Regions from separate parts of the Bradyrhizobium sp. C-145 genome, predicted to be linked through region 1. Evidence: predicted binding sites of a transcription regulator. Region 1 holds the regulator's gene; each other region holds the start of a gene.
What was found. Region 1 encodes PhoB, which activates phosphate uptake and scavenging genes when phosphate is short. Its sites were predicted from a motif close to TGTCATNNANCTGTCAT; they were not measured.

Region 1 (3,548 bases):
ACCTGCCCGTGACCATCAACAATTTCGTGCAGAGCCCCTACGCCTATTGGAAGCAGCTCGCCTGGAGCGGCGCACTGCTGATCACGCTCACCGTGCTTGCCCTGAACATTGGCGCCCGCATCCTCGGTGCCGAGAGGACCGCAAAATGACCGACCTGTCCGTATCCGTGAGTTCCAACGGTCACCTGGCCTCGCATCCGCTGCCGGAAGCGCCCGCCAAGGTGACGGTGCGCAACCTCAACTTCTATTACGGCGAGCATCACGCGCTGAAGAACATCAACCTGACGCTCGGCACCAACCGCGTCACGGCCTTCATCGGCCCGTCGGGCTGCGGCAAGTCGACCCTGCTGCGCATCTTCAACCGGATGTACGACCTCTATCCGGGCCAGCGCGTGACCGGTCAGCTGATGCTCGACCAGACCAACATTCTCGATCCCAAGCTCGACCTCAATCTGCTGCGCGCCCGGGTCGGCATGGTGTTCCAGAAGCCGACGCCGTTCCCGATGACGATCTACGAGAACATCGCCTTCGGCATCCGCCTCTACGAGAAGATCTCGAAGTCCGAGATGGACGACCGGGTCGAGAAGGCGCTGCGCGGCGGCGCGCTGTGGAACGAGGTCAAGGACAAGCTCAACGCCTCGGGCCTGTCGCTCTCCGGCGGCCAGCAGCAGCGCCTCTGCATCGCCCGCACGGTCGCGGTGCGGCCTGAAGTGATCTTGTTCGACGAGCCCTGCTCGGCGCTCGATCCGATCTCGACCGCCAAGGTCGAGGAGCTGATCCAGGAACTGTCCGAGAACTACACGATCGCGATCGTCACCCACAACATGCAGCAGGCGGCGCGCGTCTCCGACAAGACCGCCTTCATGTATCTCGGCGAACTGATCGAGTTCGACGACACCAGCAAGATCTTCACGTCGCCGAGCGACCGGCGTACGCAGGATTACATCACCGGCCGGTTCGGCTGAGGAGACGGGACATGGGTACTGAACATACCGCAAAGGCCTTCGACACCGACCTCCAGGAGCTCACCCGCCTGGTCGCCGAGATGGGCGGCATCGCCGAGCGCATGATCGTCGATTCCGTCGACGCGCTGATCCGCCGCGACGTCGCGCTCGGCCAGCGCGTCGTCACCACCGACGCCGAGCTCGACGCGCTGCAGAAGCGCATCGAGGAGCGCGCCGTGCTCACCATCGCCCGCCGCCAGCCGATGGCGGTGGATCTGCGCGAGATTGTCGGCGCCATGCGCGTCGCCACCGATCTCGAGCGCATCGGCGACCTCGCCAAGAACATGGGCAAGCGCGTTGCGGCGCTGGAGACGGACTTCCATCCGCTAAAACTGTTCCGCGGCCTGGAGCACATGACCGACCTCGTGCAGCAGCAGGTCAAGTCGGTGCTGGACGCCTATGCCGCGCATGATCTGCCGGCGGCAATGGCGGTGTGGAAGGGCGACGAGGAAGTCGACGCCATCTGCACCTCGCTGTTCCGCGAGCTCCTCACCTACATGATGGAGGATCCGCGCAACATCTCGTTCTGCATCCATCTGATGTTCTGCGCCAAGAACATCGAGCGGATCGGTGACCACGCCACCAACATCGCCGAAACAGTGTTCTACATGATCGAGGGTCAGGCGATCACCGACAAGCGGCCGAAGGGCGACATGACGACCTTCGCCACGACGGTACCGAATACCTGAGGGAGCGACGACAACATGGGCGCACGCATCATGGTGGTTGAGGACGAGGAAGCTCTCACCGAGCTTCTCCGTTACAACCTCGAAGGCGACGGCTATGACGTGGAGACGGTGATGCGCGGCGACGACGCCGACACCCGCCTCAAGGAACACATCCCCGATCTGATCGTGCTCGACTGGATGCTGCCGGGACTATCAGGCATCGAGCTGTGCCGGCGGCTGCGCACCCGTCCCGAGACCAAGCAACTCCCGATCATCATGCTCACCGCGCGCGGCGAGGAGAGCGAGCGGGTGCGGGGTCTTGCGACCGGCGCCGACGACTACATCGTCAAGCCGTTCTCGGTGCCGGAGCTGCTCGCGCGCGTGAAGGGGCTCTTGCGACGGGCAAGCCCGGAGCGGCTCGCCACCGTGCTCGCCTATGGCGACATCGAGCTCGATCGCGACAAGCGCCGCGTGGCGCGCTCTGGCCGGCCGATCGATCTCGGCCCGACCGAATATCGCCTGCTGGAGTTCTTCCTGGAGCATCCCGGCCGCGTGTTCTCGCGCGAGCAGCTGCTCGATAGCGTCTGGGGCCGCGACATCTATATCGACGAGCGCACCGTCGACGTCCATATCGGCCGCCTACGCAAGCTGCTCAATCTCGGCCGCGAGCAGGACCCGATCCGCACAGTCCGCGGCGCCGGCTATGCGCTGGATGATCGGTTTGCGAAGGCGGAGCAGACCTAAGTTAGGCGGTGTTGCTTTAGCAGGCGGCTGCCACACTCTCACTGTCGTCCCGGACAAGCGTAAGCGCAGATCCGGGACCCATAGCACAGGGAGTGATTGTTGCGCTAAAAAAGTAACTTCGAGTCCCCGTAGCCACAGCTTGCGGTGGCTGTGGGTCCCGGATCTACGCGCGCTTGAGGCGCGCTTGTCCGGGACGACATCGGATTTGTAGAGCCGTCATCGCGTGACGGCTGCCGTTTCGATCTCAGAACAAACTCACCGCGTGCTCGGCTTGGCCGGCGCCCGCCGCCGATCCGCGGCCGGCTGATACGCCACGCGCGAGTGCTGGGCACAGTAGGGCAGGCCGGACAGCGCCCTGCCGCCGCAGAAGAAGAAATCCGGGCTCGATGGATCGCCGACCGGCCAGTGGCAGGTTGCCTCGTTCAATTCCAGCAGCGACAGCCGCTGGCTCATCGGCACCACGTTGTCGTAGGTGACCGGTTCGGCCTCCACCTCGACCTCGAAGGCCTGCGCCAGCGCGGTGTTGCCGCGCGAGATCGGCCGGGTCACCCGCATCATGTGCTGTGCTGGGCGCGCCTTGCGCGGCCGCGGCGCGGCCGAAGATGGGCTCTTGGCGCGGCCCGACAGGCCGAGCCTGTGCACTTTGCCGATCACGGCATTGCGGGTCACATTGCCGAGCTCGGCCGCGATCTGGCTGGCCGAAAGTCCGGCCTCCCAGAGCTTTTTCAGCTGCTCGACGCGATCGTCGGACCAGGTCAAAACCGTCATTGCACCCTTTCCCTCGCTGCGCGCCGCCATCCTGGGGCCTCACAGCGAATGCCTAAGCCTTGAAAAACCCGTGCCGCCAGAATCCCTTAAGGCTCGCCGGGCGCGCTACTGACGCCCGAACGTTTACGCCGGTACATGAGGACTTAGAGGATCAGAACCGCTGCACGAGATGTCGTATCTGACAGGCCAAACGCTACAATATGGCGTGACTCCCGCGCAAGAGTCCGCCGACTCGCTTCCACATGTTCCGTGGTGAAAACCCCGCAAAATCGGCACCGCAAGACTACGGATTCAGCGTTTCGCGAGGCTTTCCAGGCGGCATTGACACCGGTCTTGCCAGGCATAAGATAGTGCCGCGTGCCGCC
Region 2 (3,548 bases), 3.2 Mb from region 1:
AGGCCTCTTCGAGCGAGGCGCGCGCCGGACCGTGACCGACGATCACCTTGGTACCGGGCAGATCGAGATCGAGAAAGGCCTTGAGATTCTTCTCCACCGCAACCCGGCCGACCGACAGGAACACCGGCGCCGGCAGACAGAGGTCGATCGCGCGCGGGTGGAACAAATCGGTGTCGACGCCGCGCGGCCACAGCACGACATTGTCGAAGCCGCGATCGCCGAGCTCGCGGGCGAGCGCAGGCGTTGCCGCCATCACGGCACGGCTGGGCGCATGGAAGCGGCGCAGCGCGCGCCAGATCAGCGAGCCCGGCACCGGCACGCGGGCACGGACATATTCGGGAAAGCGGGTGTGGAAGCTGGTCGTGAACGGCAGCTTGCGCTGGCGGCAATAGCGGCGGACCATCAGGCCGATCGGCCCCTCCGTCGCAATGTGGATGCTGTCCGGGCGCGCCTCCTCGATCAGCTTTGCAATTCGCGCCGGACGCGGCATCGCGAGGCGCACGTCGCGATAGCTCGGCATCGCGAAGGTGCGGAACGATTGCGGCGTCAGGAACGTGAACGCGACGCCGAGCCCCTCGGCGGCGTCAGCAAGCTTGGTCAGCGTCCGAACCACACCGTTGACTTGCGGGTGCCAGGCGTCGGTCGCGACCAGGATGCGCATCAGGCAGCTCTCATCAGGCAGCTCTTGCCGCGACCTGCGGGACTTGTGCGGGCTTCTGCAAATGATCCGCCCAGGTGATGATCTCGAAATGGCCGTCGTCGTGCTCGACGAGGGCCGTGCAGCTCTCGACCCAGTCGCCGCAATTCATGTAACGGATGCCGGCCTCGTCGCGGATCACGGCATAGTGTATGTGGCCGCAGATCACGCCGTCGGCCTCATGGCGCCGCGCCTCGGCGGCGAGCGCCTGCTCGAACGCGCCGATATAGTTGACGGCGTTCTTGACCTTCTGCTTGGCCCATTGCGACAGCGACCAATAGGGCACGCCGAACAGGCGGCGGAAGAAATTGACCAAGCGATTCATCTGGATCGCGAAGTCGTAGGCCTTGTCGCCGAGATGGGCGAGCCAGCGCGCGTTCTGCACCACGAGGTCGAAGATGTCGCCGTGGATGACGAGATAGCGCTTGCCGTCGACGCCGGTGTGGACGGTGTTCTCGACCACGTCGATGCCGCCGAAATGAGTGCCGTAATAATTGCGCAGGAACTCATCGTGATTGCCGGGAATGTAGATGATTTTGGCGCCCTTGCGCGCCTTGCGCAGCAGCTTCTGGACCAGGTCGTTGTGCGATTGCGGCCAGTGCCAGCTCGATTTCAGCGCCCAGCCGTCGACGATGTCGCCGACGAGATAAATGGTGTCGGCATCGTGGTAGCGCAGAAAGTCTAGCAGAAGGTCGGCTTGAGAACCGCGGGCTCCGAGATGGACGTCGGAGATGAACAACGTGCGAAAGCGCCGCTCCGGGCTTTCATCACTCACATCGTAGCTTCCCATGCGCCAGCCTGTAACAATGTCCCGTGACAGGGGGATGACCGATTGAACCTTCGAGGCACCTTCAAATACGAATCACGCCTTGCCTCGCCCTCCCCGCGAATATCAGTCGCATGCGACAATCAGGCGACATGGCGCCGCAGCGGCCAGACCAGATTCGCGCTGGAACCCACGAGGCAAGTGCGCTCCCTCTCCCGCTGCGGGAGAGGGTTGGGGTGAGGGTGCCTCCTCAAGCGATGACCCCCGAGTGGAGAGAGCCCTCACCCGCGCCTTTCGGCGCGACCTCTCCCGCAAGCGGGAGAGGTTGAGCGAGCCCGCGTCAGTAAAACTTGTGGAAATGATGGATCGGCCCGTGGCCATGCCCGACGCTGAAGCGGTCGGCGGCTCCGATCGCGGCGCTGATCCAGGATTTGGCATTGCGCACTGCTTGCTCGAGATCCTCGCCCCTGGCAAGCCCCGCCGCGACGGCCGAGGACAGCGAGCAGCCGGTGCCATGGGTGTTATTGGTGGCGAGGCGCGGCGCAGCGAGCGCGATGGTGCTGTCGGCATCGACCAGATAGTCGATGCTCTCGGCGCCCTCGCCGTGCCCGCCCTTGACCAGGACTGCGCGGCAGCCGAGCGCCAGCAGGCGGCGCCCCTGGCTTTCGATCTCGGCCTTGCTTTCCGCCACGGGCTCCTCGAGCAGCGCGGCCGCCTCGGGCAGGTTCGGCGTGATCACCGAGGCCAGCGGTATCAGTCTCGTGCGCAACGCTGCGACGGCCTCGGAGGCCAGCAGGCGGTCGCCTGATGTTGCCACCATCACGGGATCGAGCACCACGTGGCGCGGCGCCCAGCGCGACAGCGCGGCCGCGATCGCCTCGATGCTGGCGGCCTGGGCCACCATGCCGATCTTCACCGCGCCGACATCGAGATCGGAAAACACCGCATCGATCTGTGCGGTGACGAACTCCGCCGGCACCGCGTGAATGCCGGTGACGCCGCGCGTGTTCTGCGCCGTCAGCGCCGTGATGGCGGAGGCGCCATAGACGCCGAGCGCGGCAAAAGTCTTCAGGTCCGCCTGGATGCCGGCGCCGCCGCTCGAATCGGAGCCGGCGATGGTGAGTGCGACCGGGGTCGTCATCGCGGGATGCATGTGCTGGAGGACACCGCCATGGCCTGTCCTAGCGCGACCGTGGAACAGCAGCAAGCGCGGCGGCCCGCCGCCATGATTCGTGGCGGCCCGTCGCGCCCGCAACCGGCGCGGCATGCCCCCGCAATCGTGCCGGCCTGAAAAATCGAGCCTCGCCATAGCCTTGATAGCCTGCCCCTTGGCGTGCACACCGATGAGTGAGACGTTAGGTGGTAGAATCGTCCAGCGACACCATTCGCGCGAGCCGCCCCCGGCTCGCACGTCTTCCCGGGGTGGAATTATGTGGGCCTATTTTGAACGTCTCCTCGACTCCTCGATGCTGTCGCCGCACGGCATTTGCCTGTTGTGGGAACCCGAACTGATCTGGCTCCATGTCGTTTCCGACGCCTGCATCGCCGCCGCTTATTTTTCGATCCCGTTCGCGCTCGCGATCCTCGTCACCAAGCGGCGCGACCTCAAATTCGGTTGGGTCTACTGGGCGTTCGCGATCTTCATCATGGCGTGCGGCCTGACCCATGTGCTGTCGATCTACACGCTTTGGGTCCCGATCTATGGCATCGAAGGCCTCGTAAAGGCGACCACAGCGGTCGCGTCCGTGGTGACCGCCGCTGCGCTCTGGCCGCTGCTGCCGAAGATCCTGACGATTCCCTCTCCGTTCGAGCTGCGGCAGGTCCAGGCCGCGCTCGAGGAGGAGGAAATCAAGAGCCGGGACGCGACGCTCCTGCTCCAGCAGGTCGGGGAAGCCCAGCGCGCGATGCGCGACAGCATGGCGCGCCTCACCGCAATCGTCGAGACCGCGGTCGACGGGGTCATCCTGTTCGATGCGCAGGATCGAATCCTGTTGTTCAATCCGGCCTGCGAGCGCTTGTTCGGCTACCGGGCTGACGAGGTGATGGGCCGGCACATCGGCATGCTGATGCCCGAGGCAGCTGCTG
Region 3 (3,548 bases), 3.6 Mb from region 1:
TGAGGTCGTTCTTCTCGGGGACGATGCGGTTCTCGCGCAGATATTGCGCGACGACCGGCGCGGGGATGCCGTGCTCGGCATAGGCGCCGGTGCTGCGGTCGAAACCAGGCGTCAGCAGCGTCAGCTTGTTCGGGTCGGTCATGGCAAAGCCTTCGGTGAGGCCGGGGAAACCATGCCAGGTGCTGTCGGGGGAGAGCTGCCACAGCGCGGGATTGGTGGCGAGTTCGTCGGTCGAGAGCGTTTCCCACGCGACGTTGTGCGCAGCGCCAGGGCGGCTGACATCGGGAATGGCGACGCGATCCGGCACGAACGGCTCGAAGAACCAGCGCCGGTCCGGATTTTGCTCCTTCTCCTCGAACTCCCGGCGCATCGCGCGGATCTTCTTGCGCAGCTCGATGCCGAGGCGGATCGTGTCGTCCCACAGCACTTCGCCGGAGCGCCCCTTCATCATCTGTGCGCCGACGTCGAGCGAGGCGAACAGCGGATAGAACGGTGACGTGGACGCGTGCTGCATGAAGCTCTCGTTGAAGCGGCGGTGCTCGACGCGCCGCTTCTGGCCGCGGATATGGCGGTCCTTGATGTGGATTTGGGATGCCTGCGAAAAGCTTGCGAGCTGCTTGTGGGTCGACTGCGTCGCGATGATGCCGGGCGCCTCGGGCGGAAGGTTGGCCAGGCCCATGGCGAAGCGGCCGGCATAGAGCGGGTGGAATTTCATGAAGCCGGCCCAGGCCTCGTCAAACAGGATGTACTCGCAGAGATGGCCGATCCGTTTCAGGATCATGTCGGCGCTGTGGATCGAGCCGTCATAGGTGCACTGCTCGACCACGGCGACGCGGAACGGCCGCTCCTTGCGCCAGGCGTCGTTGTCGGTGACCAGCGGGTGATTGCGGATCGTCTCGCGCAAGGCCTTCTCATCGAGCATGTCCCAGCGCATCGGGCCGATCAGGCCCCAGGCGTTGCGGATGGTCGGCACGTAGACCGGGACACCGCCATTGATCATCAGTGCGCCGTGATGGGCGGCCTTGTGGTTGTTGCGATCGAACAGCACGAGGTCGCCGTCGGTGACGAGCGCGCCGAGCGCGACCTTGTTCGAGGTCGAGGTGCCGTTAAGCACGAAATAAGTCTTCTCCGCGCCGAAGATCTGGGCAGCTTCCTTCTGCGCCTTCAGCGCGGGCCCTTCATGGGTGAGGAGGTCGCCGAGATCGAGCACGGAATTGTCGAGGTCGTCGCGGAATACGGACTCGCCGAGATGCTCGACGAAGACGCGCCCGATCGGGCTGCGGTTGTAGAACACGCCGCCATTGTGCCCCGGACAGGTCCAGAGCTGGTTGCCTTCCTCGGCATAGTCGACCAGCGCACCGAAGAACGGCGTCTTCAGCGTCTCGGCATATTGCTTCAGCCGGCTGATCAGGTTCTTGGCGATGAAGGTCGGCGTCTCCTCCGACAGGAAGACATAACCGTCGATGAAATCGAGCACTTCGACCGGCAAATCCTCGAACCGCTTGCGACGGATCAAGAGGATGATGGGGAAATCGAGGCCCCGGCGCCGCATCAGATTGATCAGCGCCGAGGTCCTGCCCTCGAGGCCCTTCTTGCCCCAGTCCACCACCATGCAGCCGATCGCGGCATCGGTCTGCACCGCCATCTCGGCATCCTCCAGCTTGCGGGCTCGGACCACCTCGAAGCCGGAGCGCTGGATCTCCTCGATGATCTGATTGAAACGGACGCCTTCGAGATCGTCGGCGTCGAATACAGGTGCGGCGAAGAGGAAGTTGAAGCGCTTGAAATAGTCCATGTCGGGTCCCGAATGTGCGAGAGATACAGCTCTCGGCACATTCGATGACAGCTGGATGACAAGAGCGAGACTGGCCTGCGGCGCCTAAACTCGATCCGTCATCCTGAGGCGCGAGTGATGGGGCGCGGAGCGTCCCATCGGGAAGCCTCGAAGGATGAACGGCCGGGATGCAGCGGCTGGGCTGTCGCCCTTCGAGGCCGATATGCGGTGCGCCGCACCGCATATCGGCACCTCAGGGTGACGATCATCTATTGGCGCTCGTGGAGATGCTCGTTCGCAAACAGCACGACGACGCGCCCGCTCAGTCGATCAGCTTGTCCAGCGTGATCGGGAAGCGCCGGATGCGCTTGCCGGTGGCATGATAGACGGCGTTCGCAATCGCCGCAGGCACGCCGACGATGCCGATCTCGCCGAGGCCCTTGACGCCGAGCCTGTTGATCCGGTCGTCGGGCTCGTCGACGAAAATGACGTCGATGTCGTGAATGTCGGCATTCACGGGAATGTGGTACTCGGCGATATTCGCGTTCATGATGCGGCCGAAGCGGTGATCCATCACCGTCTCCTCGTGCAGCGCCATTCCGATTCCCCAGACCACGCCGCCCATGATCTGGCTGCGGCCCGTCTTGGTGTTCAGGATGCGCCCGGCGGCGACCGCGCTCACGACCCGCGCGACGCGGATGACGCCGAGCTGCTCGTCGATCTTCACCTCGGCGAAAACCGCCGAATGCGTGTTGCGGGCATGCGACTTGTCCTCGGCAAACTCGTTGAGCTTCTCCCTTTCGATCCGCTCGAGCTTGCTGTGGCGCATTGCATCGGCGATCGAGACGGCACGGTTCCTGTCGCCGGCCTTGGCGATAGTTCCGTCGACGAGAATGATGTCCGACGCATCGACGCTGCCGAGTGGCGAGGCAGGCATCGCCTTAGCGTGACGCGCGAGTTCCCGGCGAATCTCCTCGGCCGCTCCTAATACGGCGTGAGCGCTCGAGGCGGCCATCCACGAGCCGCCTTCCACCGGCGCCTGCGGCAGGGTCGAGTCCGCGAGCTTGACGCTGATGTTCTCGATCGGCAGCCCGAGGGCATCGGCCGCTACTTGCGACACGATGGTGTAGGTGCCGGTGCCGATATCAGATGCGGCACAGGAGACCTCGGCATGGCCGTTCGATGTCAGAACGATGCGGACGGCGACCGGCATCTGCAGCGCCTCCCAGACGCCTGTCGCCATGCCCCAGCCGACCAGGTCGTTGCCGTCGCGCATGGAGCGCGGCGCGGGATTGCGCCGGGCCCAGCCGAAGGCTTCTGCGCCCCTGGCGTAGCATGCGCGCAACTGCTTGCTGGTGTAGGGCAGGTCCCCGCTCTGGTCGAGATCCGAGTAGCACTTCAGCCGCAGCTCGATCGGGTCGAGCTTGAGCGCGACGGCCAATTCGTCCATGGCGCATTCGAGCGCGCAGACGCCCGATGCCGCGCCCGGCGCGCGCATGTCGCAGGGGGTGGCGACGTCGAGGTGGACGAGCTTATGGGAGAGGCGGCTGTTGCGGCTCTTGTAGAGCTGCTCCCCCCAGCCGGTATCGTTGCGCGAGAAATCCTCAAACCGCGAGGTGACGGCAGTGGCTTCGTGGGTGACGGCATCGAGCGTGCCGTCAGGCTTTGCGCCGAGCGCAACGTGCTCGATGGTCATGGGACGGTAGCCCAAGCCGTACATCTGCTGCCGTGTCAGGACGACACGGACAGATCGTTTCAGTGCAAGCGCGCCAAG
Region 4 (3,548 bases), 500 kb from region 1:
TGACGGTCGTCTGACCGGAAGTGCGGATTGGCTGGCCCGAGATCCCCCTCGGGCCGGCCGCTTCCGTGGATTTCCCACTTCGCGGGATTGAGACGCTGGGGCGCATACGGCCCTACGCGCGGGGCCATTGCTGGCGTGCACGAACCTCGCTAGGCCTGTGATCAAACGTCGACACACGGGAAGCGAAGGCATGAGTTCTGAAGCCGCCACAGGTGCCATGAGCGGATTGCGCGTCATCGATCTCACGCGCGTGCTCGGCGGTCCCTATTGCACCCAGATCCTCGCCGACCACGGCGCCGACGTCATCAAGGTCGAGCCGCCCGCGGGCGACGAGGTGCGCGAATGGGGCCCTCCCTTCCACGAGGAGGACGCGGCCTACTTCGTCGGCATCAACCGCAACAAGCGCTCGATCGGCCTCGACCTCGCCTCCGAGGGCGGCCGTGCCGTGCTGCTGAAGATGCTGGAGACGGCCGACGTCCTGATCGAGAATTTCAAGCCGGGCACCCTTGAGAAATGGGGCATCGGCAACGAAGTGCTGCGCGCAAAATTCCCGCGCCTCGTGCATTGCCGGATCTGCGGCTTCGGCGCCGACGGCCCGCGTGGCGGCAATCCCGGCTATGACGCCATCATCCAGGCCATGACCGGCATGATCGCCGCGACCGGCTCGCCGGAGAGCGGCCCAATGCGGATCGGCGTGCCGCTGGTCGACATCACCACCGGCCTTTATGCGGCGATCGGCATCCTGATGGCGCTGTCGGAGCGGCAGCGCTCGGGGCTTGGCCAGTTCCTGGAAACGACGCTGTACGAGACCGGCCTTGCCATCATGCATCCGCACACCGCGAATTATTTCATGCATGGCAAGCCGCCCTCGCTCACCGGCAACGAGCATCCCAACCTCGTGCCCTACGCGATCTTCCCGACGAAAACCGACAACATCTTCATCGGGGTCGGCAATGACGGCACCTTCCGCAAGCTCTGTAAGGAGATCGGCAAGCCCGAGCTCGGCACCGATCCGCGCTTTGCCCGCAACAAGGACCGCATCGCCAATCGCGAGGCGCTACGCGCCGAGCTTGCCGTCGTGTTCAGCCAGCATGAGGCCGAGCCGCTGTGCAATCGCCTGCTCGCGGCCGGCCTGCCGGCAGGCCCGGTGCAGAAAATCGACCAGGCGCTGACCAACCCGCACACGATCGCGCGCGGCGATATCATCGAGAAGGACTGGTACAAGGGCGTGGCCTCGCCGATCCGGCTCGATCGCAGCAAGCCCAGCCTGCGCCGCCTGCCGCCGAAATTCAGCCAGCACTCGGCGGAGGTGCTGGGCGAGTTCCGCTACTCCAGGGCGGAGATCGAGGCGATGGTCGAAAAGGGCGTGGTCTGCGGCCCCGAGCGCAAGCGCTGAGATAAGAGAGATTGAGCGGCGGCGCCGGTCCGCTCCCTCCCCCGCTTGCGGGGGAGGCTGGGGAGAGGGTGTCTCCAAAACGGGACAATCCCCAAGCGGAGAGAGCCCTCACCCGCGCCTTCGGCGCGACCTCTCCCGCAAGCGGGAGAGGTTAATCTGCGGCCGCATCGAGCCCCCATGCCACTCTCCTTTCGCGGCAACACCGCACTTGTCGTGATGCTGCACCGCGAGCGTAGCAGGCTGCCCCTTCGTCTTCGCCTATTTTCCGGCTTCCCTTTTCCAGCGCTTGCCGCTTTCGTTTCGGCCGCTTACACAGTCATGTGAACGTCATATGGCGCTGCTAGCGCAAGCGCTTCTTTATTGACGGGCAAGGGAGGTTTTCTTGATGGCTCTTCGACATTTTGGTGCGGCTGCGGCTGTTGCAATCACGGTTGGCTTGTCGGCCTCGCCGGCCCTGGCCGTGACTGAAATCCAGTGGTGGCACGCGATGACCGGCGCCAACAACGACGTCATCGTCAAGCTCGCGAACGACTTCAACGCATCGCAGAGCGATTACAAGGTGATCCCGACCTACAAAGGCAATTACGCCGACACGATGAACGCCGGCATCGCCGCCTTCCGCGCCGGCAACGCCCCGCACATCATGCAAGTGTTCGAGGTCGGCACCGCGACCATGATGGCCGCGACCGGCGCGGTGAAGCCGGTGTACAAGCTGATGGCCGAGACCGGCGAGAAATTCGATCCGAAGGCCTATCTGCCCGCGATCACCGGTTACTACTCGACCTCGAAGGGCGAGATGCTGTCCTTCCCCTTCAACTCGTCGTCGACGGTGATGTGGGTCAATCTCGACGAGCTGAAGAAGGCCAATGTCGAGATCCCGAAGACCTGGCCGCAGGTGTTCGACGCCGCCAAGAAGCTGCACGACAACGGCCATCCGACCTGCGGCTTCTCCAACTCCTGGGTCACCTGGGTCAATCTCGAGCAGCTCTCCGCCTGGCACAACGTGCCGCTGTCGACCAAGGCCAACGGCCTCGACGGTTTCGACACCGTGCTCGAGTTCAACAGCCCGGTCCAGGTCAAGCACCTCGAGAAGCTGGTCGAACTCCAGAAGGACAAGACCTACGACTATGCCGGCCGCACCAACACCGGTGAAGGCCGCTTCACGTCAGGTGAATGCCCGCTCTATCTGACCTCTTCGGCATTCTTCGGCAACGTCAAGGCGCAGGCCAAGTTCAACTTCACCGCCGTCCCGATGCCCTATTATCCCGACGTGAAGGGCGCGCCGCAGAACTCGATCATCGGCGGTGCCTCGCTCTGGGTCATGGGTGGCAAGTCGGCCGACGATTATAAGGGTGTCGCGAAATTCCTGAGCTTCCTCTCCGATACCGATCGCCAAGTCTACATCCACAAGGCCTCGGGCTATCTGCCGATCACCAAGGCGGCCTATGAGAAGGCCAAGGCGGAAGGCTTCTACAAGGATCAGCCCTATCTCGAGACCCCGCTGCTCGAGCTGACCAACAAGGAGCCGACCGAGAACTCCCGCGGCCTGCGCCTCGGCAACATGGTCCAGCTCCGTGACGTCTGGTCGGAAGAGATCGAGCAGGCGCTCGCCGGCAAGAAGACCGCCAAGCAGGCGCTGGATGCCGCCGTCGAGCGCGGCAACACGATGCTGCGCCAGTTCGAAAAGACCGCCGTCAAGTGAGGCGATCAGCGGCAGGCCGGTAACCCGGCCTGCCGCTCCTGCGGGCATCATGCAAAAGCAAGCCATTTTCCAATCGAAGCTATTGCCCTACGCGCTGGTTGCGCCGCAGCTCGCGATCGTGCTGATTTTCTTCTATTGGCCGGCCTTGCAGGCGGTGATCCAGTCCTACCTGCTCCAGGACGCCTTCGGTCTTTCGACCAGCTTCGTCTGGTTCGACAATTATCTCGAACTTCTGAAGGACCGCGCCTATTTCGAGGCGATCGTGCGGACCTTCTTCTTCTCGTTCGCCATCGCAGTCTCGTCGCTGTCGTTTGCGCTGCTGCTCGCGGTGATGGCGGACAAGCCGCTGCGCGGCTCGATGCTCTACCGCACGCTCTTGATCTGGCCCTATGCGGTGGCGCCGCCGGTCGTCGGCGTGCTCTGGATCTTCATGCTGCACCCCTCGCTGGG

Region 2: a site for PhoB is predicted at 1,511-1,527, ahead of LRP30_RS27195 (UDP-2,3-diacylglucosamine diphosphatase). Genes of this name have one in related genera too.
Region 3: a site for PhoB is predicted at 1,840-1,856, ahead of LRP30_RS14025 (Orn/Lys/Arg decarboxylase N-terminal domain-containing protein). Genes of this name have one in related genera too.
Region 4: a site for PhoB is predicted at 1,711-1,727, ahead of ugpB (sn-glycerol-3-phosphate ABC transporter substrate-binding protein UgpB). Genes of this name have one in related genera too.

Annotation. Positions count from the first base shown of each region.
Region 1 covers NZ_CP088150.1:8,935,851-8,939,398, reverse strand. The annotation lists gene pstA (phosphate ABC transporter permease PstA) at 1-149, shown strand, start outside; gene pstB (phosphate ABC transporter ATP-binding protein PstB) at 146-964, shown strand; gene phoU (phosphate signaling complex protein PhoU) at 976-1,692, shown strand; gene phoB (phosphate regulon transcriptional regulator PhoB) at 1,708-2,415, shown strand; gene LRP30_RS42080 (GcrA family cell cycle regulator) at 2,671-3,183, opposite strand.
Region 2 covers NZ_CP088150.1:5,743,667-5,747,214, forward strand. The annotation lists gene LRP30_RS27190 (glycosyltransferase family 1 protein) at 1-661, opposite strand, end outside; gene LRP30_RS27195 (UDP-2,3-diacylglucosamine diphosphatase) at 675-1,487, opposite strand; gene thiD (bifunctional hydroxymethylpyrimidine kinase/phosphomethylpyrimidine kinase) at 1,804-2,604, opposite strand; gene LRP30_RS27205 (PAS domain-containing sensor histidine kinase) at 2,894-3,548, shown strand, end outside.
Region 3 covers NZ_CP088150.1:3,037,483-3,041,030, forward strand. The annotation lists gene LRP30_RS14025 (Orn/Lys/Arg decarboxylase N-terminal domain-containing protein) at 1-1,795, opposite strand, end outside; gene LRP30_RS14030 (xanthine dehydrogenase family protein molybdopterin-binding subunit) at 2,097-3,548, opposite strand, start outside.
Region 4 covers NZ_CP088150.1:9,433,973-9,437,520, forward strand. The annotation lists gene LRP30_RS44380 (organic hydroperoxide resistance protein) at 1-14, shown strand, start outside; gene LRP30_RS44385 (CaiB/BaiF CoA-transferase family protein) at 191-1,396, shown strand; gene ugpB (sn-glycerol-3-phosphate ABC transporter substrate-binding protein UgpB) at 1,782-3,098, shown strand; gene ugpA (sn-glycerol-3-phosphate ABC transporter permease UgpA) at 3,148-3,548, shown strand, end outside.